One region of the Bradyrhizobium sp. S3.2.6 genome, then DNA from elsewhere that is predicted to be linked to it. Evidence: predicted binding sites of a transcription regulator. Region 1 holds the regulator's gene; the other holds the start of a gene.

What was found. Region 1 encodes LexA, which represses DNA repair genes until DNA is damaged. Its sites were predicted from a motif close to TGTTCNNNNTGTGTTCNG; they were not measured.
Region 2: the regulator LexA is predicted to act here: its motif matches at 1,154-1,171, upstream of ABID58_RS35745 (ATP-dependent Clp protease adaptor ClpS).

Annotation. Positions count from the first base shown of each region.
Region 1 is NZ_JBEPOS010000028.1:76,289-82,127, forward strand. It holds gene ABID58_RS32920 (helix-turn-helix transcriptional regulator) at 140-1,267, shown strand; gene ABID58_RS32925 (molybdopterin molybdotransferase MoeA) at 1,371-2,582, shown strand; gene lexA (transcriptional repressor LexA) at 2,759-3,460, shown strand; gene ABID58_RS32935 (hypothetical protein) at 3,639-3,893, shown strand; gene ABID58_RS32940 (hypothetical protein) at 4,087-4,518, shown strand; gene ABID58_RS32945 (ComEC/Rec2 family competence protein) at 4,529-5,839, opposite strand, start outside.
Region 2 is NZ_JBEPOS010000038.1:3,900-9,738, reverse strand. It holds gene ABID58_RS35755 (hypothetical protein) at 1-273, shown strand, start outside; gene ABID58_RS35750 (hypothetical protein) at 662-919, shown strand; gene ABID58_RS35745 (ATP-dependent Clp protease adaptor ClpS) at 1,268-2,932, shown strand; partial or broken gene ABID58_RS35740 (IS5 family transposase) at 3,469-4,238, shown strand; gene gltB (glutamate synthase large subunit) at 4,287-5,839, opposite strand, start outside.

The DNA of each region.
Region 1 (5,839 bases):
TCGGATGCGTCGATGATTGCGTCGGGAATGCCAATGGGGTGCGGCTTTGCGGCAACATCGGCACGACTGCCGCTTTTCTGCTCTTGCTCGTTCCGTGACGCTGCGCTGAGATGCCTCATTGCATTTTGAGGCATTTGTCTTGGGTACGGACGATATTTCCAACGAATCCGTATTGGACCTCATCGGCGCCATCTACGAGGTTGCGCTCGACGGAAGCCGCTGGGAACATGTGCTGACGCGCATCGACGACGCCATCGGCGGCCGTACCCTGTTCGGCGTCTTTGATCCCGCAAGCGGCCTCTCCAGCCTGCTGTCGCCACGCATCGACCCCGACCGCGTGCAAGAGCTACTCGGCTGGGCCCCGCGCAATCCCCTGTTGCCGCTTGGCATCGGCCGGACGCCCGGCGAGGTCTTCACCATCGGCGACTTCATCACACGCGATGAGTTCACCCGCAGCGATTTCTACAACGAATGGTGGCAGCCGGGCGGTTTCGACACCGAACCGTTGACGACGAATCTGCTGGTCGATCACAACGCCACAGGCATTCTGACCAGCCACCGGCCCTCCGATTTGCCTCCGTATGACGACAAGGCACGGCGGCTGTTTGCGACATTGGCGCAGCATCTCGTACGCGCCGTTGCGATCCAGCGCCGTACCCACCAGCTCGACATCACCGGCCGCGCTGCGCTGGCAGGCCTCGACGGGCTCGATCAGGGCTTCGTTCTCGCAGACGCCCAGGCGCGCCCGATCTTCGTCAATCGTCGCGCGCGCGAATGGCTCGACGCCGCCGATAGCATCGTGATCGAGGCGGGCGCGCTGAGCGCCATCAACAGCGACGATAGCCGTTGTCTGCAAACGCTGGTCGGCTCGTGCAGCATCGATAATCCCGATCGCATCGGAGGAGAGATGAGCCTGCGGCGGCTTCCCGGCCGCATGCCGCTGCACGTGCAGGTAACGCCGGTCGGCAGCGATTGGGCGGAGAGCTCGGTGTCGCTCGCCTCCGGCTGGCGATCGAGTGCGATGGTGCTGATCACCGACCCCGAGCCGGACGCGAGATCAAGACTCGACGCCCTACGCGCGCGTTACGGCCTGACCCGTGCCGAAGCGGCCTTCGCGCTCGAGATCGTCAAGGGCGGCGGCCGCAAAGCCACGGCCGAACGGCTCGGCATCGCGGACGGAACCGCGCGCAGCCATCTGTCGAAGATCTTCGACAAGACCGGCGTGGGGCGACAGGCCGAGCTGGTGCGGCTTTTGCTCCAGAAATAGCTGCATCCGTGCGTATGCACATCCGTTTTGCCTCAACGGCCCCAGTCGGCTAGAACGCTGGCCGCGACCAGATTGTCGCGTTGCCAAGCAGGAGCTTTCAGCCGTGGCCCTCATGCCGGTTTCCGATGCGCTCGCTGCCGTGCTCGCCGGTGCGGACCCGCTGCCCGAGGAATCGGTCGCGCTCGATGCGGCCTTCCACCGCGTGCTCGCGCGCGACGTCGCATCGCGCAGGACGCAGCCGCCGCTGGCGATGTCCGCGATGGACGGCTATGCCGTCCGCGCGGCCGACGCCGCCAGGGTCGATGCGCAGCTCAACGTCATTGGCGAGGTCGCTGCCGGCCGTCCGTTTGCAGGAACTGTCGGCGCCGGCGAAGCCGTACGAATCTTCACCGGCGGTGTCGTTCCCGACGGCGCCGATGCGGTCGTGATCCAGGAGGACACCGTCGCCGACGGCAAGCGCATCGCGATCAAGGAGGCCGCCATCGCCGGGCGGCACATCCGCCCTGCCGGCATCGACTTCCGCGAGGGTGACGTGCTGCTGCGCAAAGGCGCGCGGCTGACCGAGCGCGACCTCGCGCTCGCCGCCGGCATGAACCACCCGCAATTGGCGGTCAGCCGCCGTCCGAAGGTCGCGATTCTTGCCACCGGCGACGAGCTGGTGATGCCGGGCACGACGCCTGGTCATGGCCAGATCGTTTATTCCAACGGCTACGCCCTGCATGCGCTCGCTCGCAGCGAGGGGGCCGACACCATCGACCTTGGGATTGCCGCCGACACGCTTGCCGCCACCACCGCCGGCATCCGCCGCGCGCGCGAATCCGGCGCCGACATCCTGATCACGACGGGCGGCGCTTCGGTCGGCGACCACGATCTGGTGCAGCAGGCGCTCCGCGACGAAGGCACCTCGATGGCGTTCTGGAAAATCGCGATGCGGCCGGGCAAGCCGATGATGAACGGGCAGCTCGGGGCGATGCGCGTAATCGGCCTGCCCGGCAATCCCGTGTCATCCTACGTTTGCGCCTTCCTGTTCATGGTGCCGCTGATTCGTGCGTTGTCGGGCCGTTCGATGGTTCATCACCGCCGCGAACGCGCCGTGCTCGGCCGCGACGTCGGCGCCAATGACCAGCGCGAGGACTATCTGCGCGCCCGCCTGGATGTGCGTGATGACGGCACGCTGATCGCCCTTCCCGTCAATCACCAGGACTCCTCGCTGCTTGCGAATCTCGCTGCGGCACAGGCACTTCTCGTGCGCGCCCCGTTCGCGCCGAGGGCCGAAGCGGGAGCGCCCTGCGAGGTGCTGCGACTGCTCGTTTGAGCGCGGCGTTCGCAACCGTTCCGCGAACTTTGCCGCGTTCACGGTAAATTAAGCAGTTGCGGAACATGTATCGAACATATAGTGTCCGTTCATGATTTGTTTCGAGCGTGTAGCGGCTTATTGCTGACTTCAGCGTCTCGGAATCGAACGACATCAACCGGGGGATTTTGGTCGAGATGTTAACGCGCAAACAGTACGAGCTCCTGCGGTTCATCAGTGAACGCCTGAAGGAAAGCGGCGTGCCGCCCTCCTTCGACGAGATGAAGGATGCGCTCGATCTGCGCTCGAAATCAGGCATCCATCGCCTGATCACTGCGCTCGAGGAGCGCGGCTTCATCCGCCGCCTGCCCAACCGCGCCCGCGCCATCGAGGTGATCAAGCTGCCCGAACTCCAGGCCGCCGCTGGCAGCCGCCGCGGCTTCACGCCGAGCGTCATCGAGGGCAATCTCGGCAAGGTGCGCCCGGCGTCGAGCCTGCCGGCCGACGAGGGTGAGCGTCCAGTCGCAGTGCCCGTGATGGGCCGGATCGCGGCCGGCACGCCGATCGAGGCTTTGCAAACCCGCAGCCACACCATCAGCGTCCCGCCCGACATGCTCGGCTCGGGCGAGCACTACGCGCTCGAAGTGCGCGGCGACTCCATGGTGGAGGCCGGCATTCTCGATGGCGACATGGCGCTGATCCAGCGCAACGAGAGCGCCGATACCGGCGACATCGTGGTCGCCCTGATCGACGACGAGGAAGCGACACTCAAGCGTTTCCGCCGTCGCGGCGCCTCGATCGCGCTCGAGCCGGCCAACGCGGCCTATGAGGTTCGCATCCTGCCGCCCAACCGGGTCAAGATCCAGGGCAAGCTGATCGGGCTGTACCGGAAGTACTGATCGCGTCGCTATCGGCGAGCGCAATCAACGATTGGAGCGGACGATTGTCCGCTCCGGCTGGGTAGTCTTTCTGGTTTTGCACAGATTATCCGGCCCCTTCTCCAGCGCTACATCCTCGGCACGCCGCAACGAAGCACGCATTGCTTCGCAGGGCCTTTGCCAGACCGAGGAGACCAACATGCGCAAGATCATTTTGAGCACCGTCACGATGACGCTGATCGCAGTATCAGCGTCGCAGGCCTTAGTGTCGCAAGCCTTGGGGTCGCAAGCCTTGGGCTCGCAAGCCTTGGGCTCGCAAGCCTTGGCTGCGCAGCCGCAGCACCACGCTCGCAAAGCACCGCGCGCAACGACCGAGCAATTCCGCAATGCCCGTAACGCCGTCGCGCAGCCGGCTTGGCAATATTCGGGCTGGTCAGCGCCAGCCGGCCGCTGAAGCAACGCGCTCACCGAATGCGCGGGAGCAGGCTTTGTTCCTCGTGCATTTGAAAAAGATAATGTGATCGCGCTCTGCTGATGCGAGCCGCAGATTTGCCCACAAACAAGCATAAGATGAGCTTCCACTCTGATAGGGGCCTGCGCCTCCGAGACAGAGGCGCGGGTGCTCTATCCTGATTGAGGAGCACCCGATGTGTGACTATAGCCTGCATGCCGTCGCGACGCGTCCCGCAGAAGTTGGCGAGACGATCGTCACGACAACGTTCCGCGGCACCTCGACGCGCGGCTTCGCCTCCGAAGCCGACATGTCCGTCGCGGTTTGCCTGCTACCGGGAACGGAGCTCGCCTTCGCCGACAACGTCCGCTACGACAATCGCTGGATCTGGACGCGCACCATCAACTCGCGCGTCGGCAAGTTCGGCAAGGTCGATCCGCATATTCCCGACCGCCATCACGACGCGATCGAATTCCCCGACGGCAAATACGTCCTGGTGACGCAACTGGTCGAAGGCCAGCGCGCAACCGTGCTGCAACTGCCCGTGACCCAGCCGCTCGGCGAGCGCGAGCACAAGCCGCAGGTCGCCGACAGCCGCTCCACGTCCCCGCGCCTGCCGATCGGCTAAGCCGTCGATCTCAGTCATCGGCCTGCAGGTCGGCGTCAGACGGCGTTGCGTCTTTGGAGCGCGGAGCTGCCGACCGCGGCATGAGGGTCTGTTCGAAATCTCCATCGCCGGCCGCCGCCGGCGACCAGGGGCGGTTTGCGCCCCTCGCCTTTACCGCCTGAATCGCAAAGCCGTCGCCACGCGGCGTCAGCGCCAGCGCGCCCTGACGCACGAGACGTGGCCGATCGACCACCATCGCACCACAATCCGGCGGCGCGGGCCTTGCCGTCACCACCAGTGCCGCGCGGCTGCAATCGTCTCCCAGCGCGTCAATGCGCAACGCCAGCGCAACGATGCGTCCGTCGGCAAGCGGCGTCACGCAGCCTGACTCGTCGCACGACACACCATCGGCAAGCGCGACGCTGCCGGGATCGCGAGAGTCGGCATCGGCCGCGAGCCACTCCTTGAGCAGAAAGCTGTCCTTGCTCGTCCTGATCAGGTGCAGCTGCCCGTCCCTGCCCCGCACGGCAACGCTCTGGCCGTCACCGGCGATAAGGATGTCGGGTTGCCGGACCGACAGACCCCAGACGATTGCCGCCACGAGCACGAACGCGCCCGACCAGCGCAGCGGCGTGCGTAGCAGTCCCATCAGGACGAGGCCGAGGCTCGCCGCGATCAGCGGCGCAGTGCCGAAGGCACTGACGTGGCCGATCGCGCCGGGCAGCGCCGCGACCCATCGCGAGACCGCCACCATCCAGTCGATACCGATCCCCATCAACCACCAGAACACGCGGTCAAGCCCGAACGGTGCCGCGAGCAATCCCAACAGCCCGGCCGGCATCACCAGCGCCGAGACCACCGGCATCGCGCCGAGATTGGCAAGCACGCCATAGGGCGTGACGCGATGGAAATGGAAGGCGGCATAGGGCGTGGTCGCAAACCCCGCGATCATCGAGGCCATGAACAGCATCGCGATCTCGCGGCCGCCCCACAGCGCGATGCGCGCGGTTGTCGAGTGATCGGGCGAGGCAAACAGGTTCGGCATGCCGATCTGCACCAGCGCCACCAGGCCGAGCGTTGCCGCAAAGGACATCTGGAAGCTCGGATGCACCAACGCTTCCGGCGCGACCGCGAGCACGATCAGCGCTGCCACCGCCAGCGTGCGAAAGGTGATGGCGCGGCGGTCAACCATGACAGCGATCAGCACCACCGCGGTCATGAAGAACGACCTCTGGGTCGCAACCTCCGCGCCCGAGAGCAGCAGATAGAACGCGGACGCGACCAGCGCCGCGGCGGCCGACCATTTCTTGATGGCGAAGCCGACCGCCAGCCCGGGGATCAG
Region 2 (5,839 bases), on a different contig from region 1:
AACAACATTGATCTGCTCGCGGAGTACCGCACCAAGGTCGGCGACATCACCTTCCGCATTCTGCCTTGCGACGAATCAACTGTGTGGAAGGAGATGATGGACCTCGCCGGCGTCGACAAGAATGACATCAAGAAGCTCGGTCCGGCCGGTAGGCTCGACTACTTGCTCGACGCGGCCAAGGATATCGGTGGATCATACACCGAGATCTCATACGAGGACGGCTTGGCCAAAATGGAGCCGGTGAAGAACAGAGGCGAAAACCGCCCGGTCTGAGGCATCGCCTCAGACCCCCCGCCTCGACGAGTCTGCCGCAGAGAGAGACACTGTACCCAGAGAGGGTCACTGTACCGCCTCGCCTGGGGCTGGCTCTGACAAACCCTCGTGATGGACTTCTCGGCCTACGTTTGGGAGATCACACGGCGGCTCTGCTAGTCGTGTGTTGGCCATGAGTACTGTCGTCAATTGCACCGAGGGGCGGCTGGCCGCGAGGGTCCGGCTGACTGCGTCCATCGGGGTCCGAACATTCAATGATGATCGGCTCCTATTTGCGGTCATATTTCAGAGGGCTGATCGACGGTGTATGGATCAGCTTTGGCGTTGTGCTCCAGGCCTTTGCCGGCCTGAGCGGCGCTGAGATGTTGCGCGAGGAGCGATCACCCTGATGTTCGAGGAACGACTGCCGGCGATCGGCACGCTCAGCGGCTCGGCGATCTCCGTGCTGCGGAAAGCCGACGCCATCCGCGAGTGCGAGGAGCACGGCTGGACGCAGAACCGCGCCGACCCGCATGCGCGCCAGCGCGTCTGGGAGATGGCTCGGCAAGATCCGCCGCAAGGAGTGTCGGAGGACGAAGCTGTCGCTTTACTGGTGGAGGTGCTAGTCCGTCCTATTCGTGAGAATGCGGTTTTTTGGTCCGATTGATGCGGCTGGAACACCTCCTTTGACGAGGCGCACAGGATTGCCTTCGGCTTTTCACCGCCTGACGACCCGTACTTTGCAACGCGCTTGAGGGATGGGTTGGGTAACGGGGGGCGGAGGCCCCGCCGGTCAAGGACCGAGCGGCAGCAGCACCTTTTCGAGATCGCGCCTGTTGGCTTTGCGGCGCGTGTAGGGTTGCTGACAAAGGTCTTCGAGGGATTGCGGCGGCCTTGCGTGTCTTCTTTATGGATTCCGCCGATGAAGCGTAAGGAACGCGGCGGCAAGCAATTTGCATAACATGTCTAAGCCGGCCGAAGTGCCGGTGATGAGCTTAGATCGGAAACCACTTACATGACGAAAACTGAACACGCTCCGGGGGTCTTTGTGGACAACATGTGCGCAGGAGGTGCGCCCATTCAGCTTCTTTTGCACAATGACGGCAAGACGACTCTCGGTTTCGTGGTACGCCTGCTGCGCGAGGTATTCGACAAACAGGAGCGGGATGCCATTGCGCTCGCCAAACTCGCCTTGCAGCATGGCAGGGCCGTCTGCGGACGCTATCCTCCCTCAGTCGCAAAGGCGCTCCTCGAGGCGGCGCAAGAGCGTATCCGAGCTGAAGGATGTCCCCTGCTGATCACGGGCGAAGCCGCGGGCGAAGCGAACGGCCCCGACCTGTCTGACGTGCAATTCGAATATGCCTTCGAAGCGCTTGAGTGGCACTTCACCAATATACCGCCGAGCGAACTCGCCACTACTGTGCGGCATTTCCCGGGCCACATGCAGGCCGATGTGCAGGTCGCGATCGATAAGCTATTCGCCGATCCGGTCCGCTTCTTCGGCGCCTATGAAGAACATAGGTACGAGACGCTTTCATTCGCTCGGATGAAACGGCGTGGACAGGATGCGATTTCGCTGGTGCCGCCGCAATATCACCAGGTTGATACTGGCGAGACGGCGCCGGTCAAATGCCTGTACAATGGACTGTGGCTTTGCCGGGCGAGCGAATTGTTCTATGCCGTCGTGCTCTCTACTGAGTTAGAGTTCGAGCAAGAGCCGAGGATCCGGATTGAAATCGTTGCCCCTGCGGGGTCTGGCGGCGAAGCCTTTGTTCAGCGCAGCTTTGACGAACTGGAACGGGCGGTACACGCGGCATGTTCTTATCGCGGCAAGATCCTCTCATTCGAGAAAGGTGCGGATTACAGCGGCCGCTCAAGAGGCATCATGGTGCATCGATTGGCACCAGTGAGGCGCGAGGACGTGATCCTGCGGGAACAGGCTATCAAATTGCTCGATCGCAACGTGTTGAGTTTTGTCGCCACGCGCGGCGCACTCCGCCGAGCCGGCCAGTCGACCCGCAAGGGCATCCTGCTCTATGGCCCGCCCGGCACCGGTAAGACCCACACCATCCGCTATCTCGCCACCAACCTACCGGGACACACCACGCTAATCATCACCGCCGAAGAGGTCGGTAAGCTGAGCGCCTATATGGCGCTCGCGCGCCTGCTGCAGCCTACCATGGTGGTGATCGAGGATGTCGATCTGATCGCCAGCAAGCGCGACGACTTGACAACATGTGAGGAGGCCGCGCTGAACAAGCTCCTAAATGAAATGGACGGCTTGAAGGAAGACGCTGACATCCTCTTCGTGCTCACCACCAACCGCCCCGAGCAACTCGAGGGCGCCCTGGCCGGTCGCCCCGGCCGCATCGACCAGGCGATCGAGATGCCGCTGCCTGATACGACCGGCCGCGACAAGCTGATCCGGCTTTACGGCATGGGCCTGCCGCTCGAGGCGGAGGTCGTAGCCGAGACGGTGCGCCGCACTGAGGGCGTCAGCGCCGCTTTCATTAAGGAGCTGATGCGACGCATTGCGCAATCATGCATCGCTCGTGACGGCGGAAACTCAGTGACCACAGCTGACATCGAGGAAGCGCTCGACGACATGCTGTTTACCGGCGGCCGCCTTAACGTGAAGCTCTTGGGTGGGGCCGGAGCGATGGCTGCGGGGTCTGAATGAAGCGAAGGGAGGAAGATCACCCGCCAAGGGCTGCGCCAACTCCCGCATGCGCCGGGTGTCGACGACGCGTCTACGATTGATGAGCAGCGAGGCGGTTCGTGAACGCGAACCGCCGCCGCAATCGCCCGCTCAACCGTCGCTCGCAATTCCTGTTCCATGCCGGCCTGCCCCCTACAGGCGGGCTTCGATATCACGAAGGCAACGGCTCGCCACAGCCGACATGCAATGAGCAGAGCAGATAAGCGGTAGCATGGAACTCTTTCGGAGAGCAGGCTGGAATGGCGCACTTGTCAGACGATCAATTGGAGCTTCGCCATCCGTCAAGGAACGAGAACGGCTGCGGGATTGCAGGCGAAAAGTCCTTCTGCGAAAGCGTCCACCTGGTAGTACATGCGCATGCAGTTTTCTCCGGCCGATGGCATCGGCTGACTCATACCTCATGATGGGTCCGACGAGCCGACAAGACGCGACACCAACTCCTTAGGGTCTGTACCTAATTAGCGATCTCTGATTCCCTCGCAACGAGTTGATTCGGGCTGGGGGGATTCCGATGCGAAGGACTGTTCTGGCTCAACGACAAGCAGTGGGCTCGGATAGAACCACATCTGCCAACGAACCAGACCGGACCGGCGCGCGATGACGATCGACGCATTATCAGCGGTATCATTCACATGCTTCAGTGCGGCGCGCGCTGGCTCGATTGCCCGCCCGACTACGGTCCTTGCACGACGGTCTACAATCGGTTCAATCGCTGGGCCAAGCGCGGACATTGGCAAGCGATCTCTGAGGCGCTCGCTCGCTGCGGCAAGGATAGCGTGACTTTGTCCATCGACTCCACCTCGATCAAGGCGCATCGTTCGGCGAGCGGCGGAAAAGGGGGAGCATGAACAGGCGATCGGCCGCTCGCGCGGTGGGCGGACCATGAAAATCCACGCACTGAGCGACCCTGACTGCAGACCTTGCGCATTCATCTCACTCCTGGCCAGGACGCAGATATTGGCGCAGCGCCAACCCTTTTGGAACTCGCGCCACCCATGTCTGCCCCCTTTGGCGACAAAGGATACGACGGCGATGGCTTTCGCGCCGAAATCGTCGATCGTGGCGCCAAGCCCGTCATTCCAAACAAATCTAACACGGTCACCCTCCACAGCTTCAGCAAACGCGCTTATAAGGGGCGCAACGTCATCGAGTGCTGTTTCTGCCGCCTCAAGGATTCAGGCGTGTCGCAACTCGCTACGACAAACTTGCCAGAAACTTCTTGGCTGCCGTCCACCTCGCCGCCATCGTCGCCTATTGGATCAATTGAGTCTAAACCCTAGCGCTATATCTGCCCATCATCGGGCGCGTGCGGTGTTCAGTATGTCGGTGGTACTGTCTCAGCTCCCGGAGCTTGATCGCGATTCGGCTCGGGGTCCGCGTTGGCCGCCATTTCGCGTAGCGCGCGCCGATACTCGACCGGCATCACCTTGCGGAATTTGGGCAGCCAGCCCTTCCAGTTGGCAAGGATGTCGGCGGCGCGCCTGGAGCCGGTCGCTTTGGCATGGCGCGAGATCAGGACGTGCAGCCGCTCGACGTCGGACGAGAGCAGGTCCTTGAACACGTCGACCCCGCCATGCGCCTCGGGGTCACCGGCGTGATGATAGGTACCGGCTTTGATCAGCTCTTTGGACAGCACCGGCTCGAGCTCGACCATCGCCATGTTGCAGAGCTTGTCGAAGTCGCCGGTCTCGTCGAGCACATAGGCGATGCCGCCGGACATGCCGGCCGCAAAATTGCGCCCGGTCTTGCCGAGCACGACCACGATGCCGCCGGTCATGTACTCGCAGCAATGATCGCCCGCACCTTCGACGACGGCGACCGCGCCGGAGTTGCGCACGGCAAAGCGTTCGCCGGCGACGCCGCGGAAGTAGCACTCGCCATCGGTCGCGCCGTACATCACGGTGTTGCCGACGATGATGCTCTCTTCCGGCACGATGGCGCTGTTCCTGGGCGGCTTGACGATGATCTTGCCGCCCGAGAGGCCCTTGCCGACATAGTCGTTGGCTTCGCCTTCGAGCTCGAAGGTGACGCCATGCGCGAGCCAGGCGCCGAAAGCCTGGCCCGCGGTGCCCTTGAGGCTGACCTGGATGGTGTCGTTCGGCAGGCCGGCATTGCCGTAGATCTTGGCGATCGCGCCCGACAGCATCGCGCCGGCGGAACGATTGGTGCTGTTGATCCCGGCCTCGATCTTCACCGGCGCGCCGCGGTCGAGCGCGGGCGTCGCCCGCTCGATCAGGGTGCGGTCGAGCACGGCTTCCAGATGATGGTTCTGGCGCTCGGAGTGATAGATCTTCTGGCCCTTCTCTTCCTTCTGCTTGACGAACAGTTTTGAGAAGTCGAGCCCCTTGGCCTTCCAGTGCGCGACGAGCCTGGTCTGGTCCAGCAGCTGCACCTGGCCGATCATCTCGTTGAAGCTGCGGAAGCCGAGCGAGGCCATGATCTCGCGGACTTCTTCGGCGACGAAGAAGAAGTAGTTGATCACGTGCTCGGGCTGGCCGGTGAAGCGCTTGCGCAGGACCGGGTCCTGGGTCGCGACGCCGACCGGGCAGGTGTTGAGATGGCACTTGCGCATCATGATGCAGCCGGCCGCAATCAGCGGCGCGGTCGCGAAGCCGAACTCGTCGGCCCCAAGCAGCGCGCCGATCACGACGTCACGGCCGGTGCGGAAACCGCCGTCGACCTGGACCACGATGCGGCTGCGCAGCCGCTCGCGCACCAGCGTCTGGTGAGTCTCGGCGAGGCCGATCTCCCACGGTGAGCCCGCGTGCTTGATCGAGGTCAGCGGCGAAGCGCCGGTGCCGCCCTCGAAGCCCGCGATGGTGACATGGTCGGCGCGCGCCTTGGCGACGCCGGCGGCCACCGTGCCGA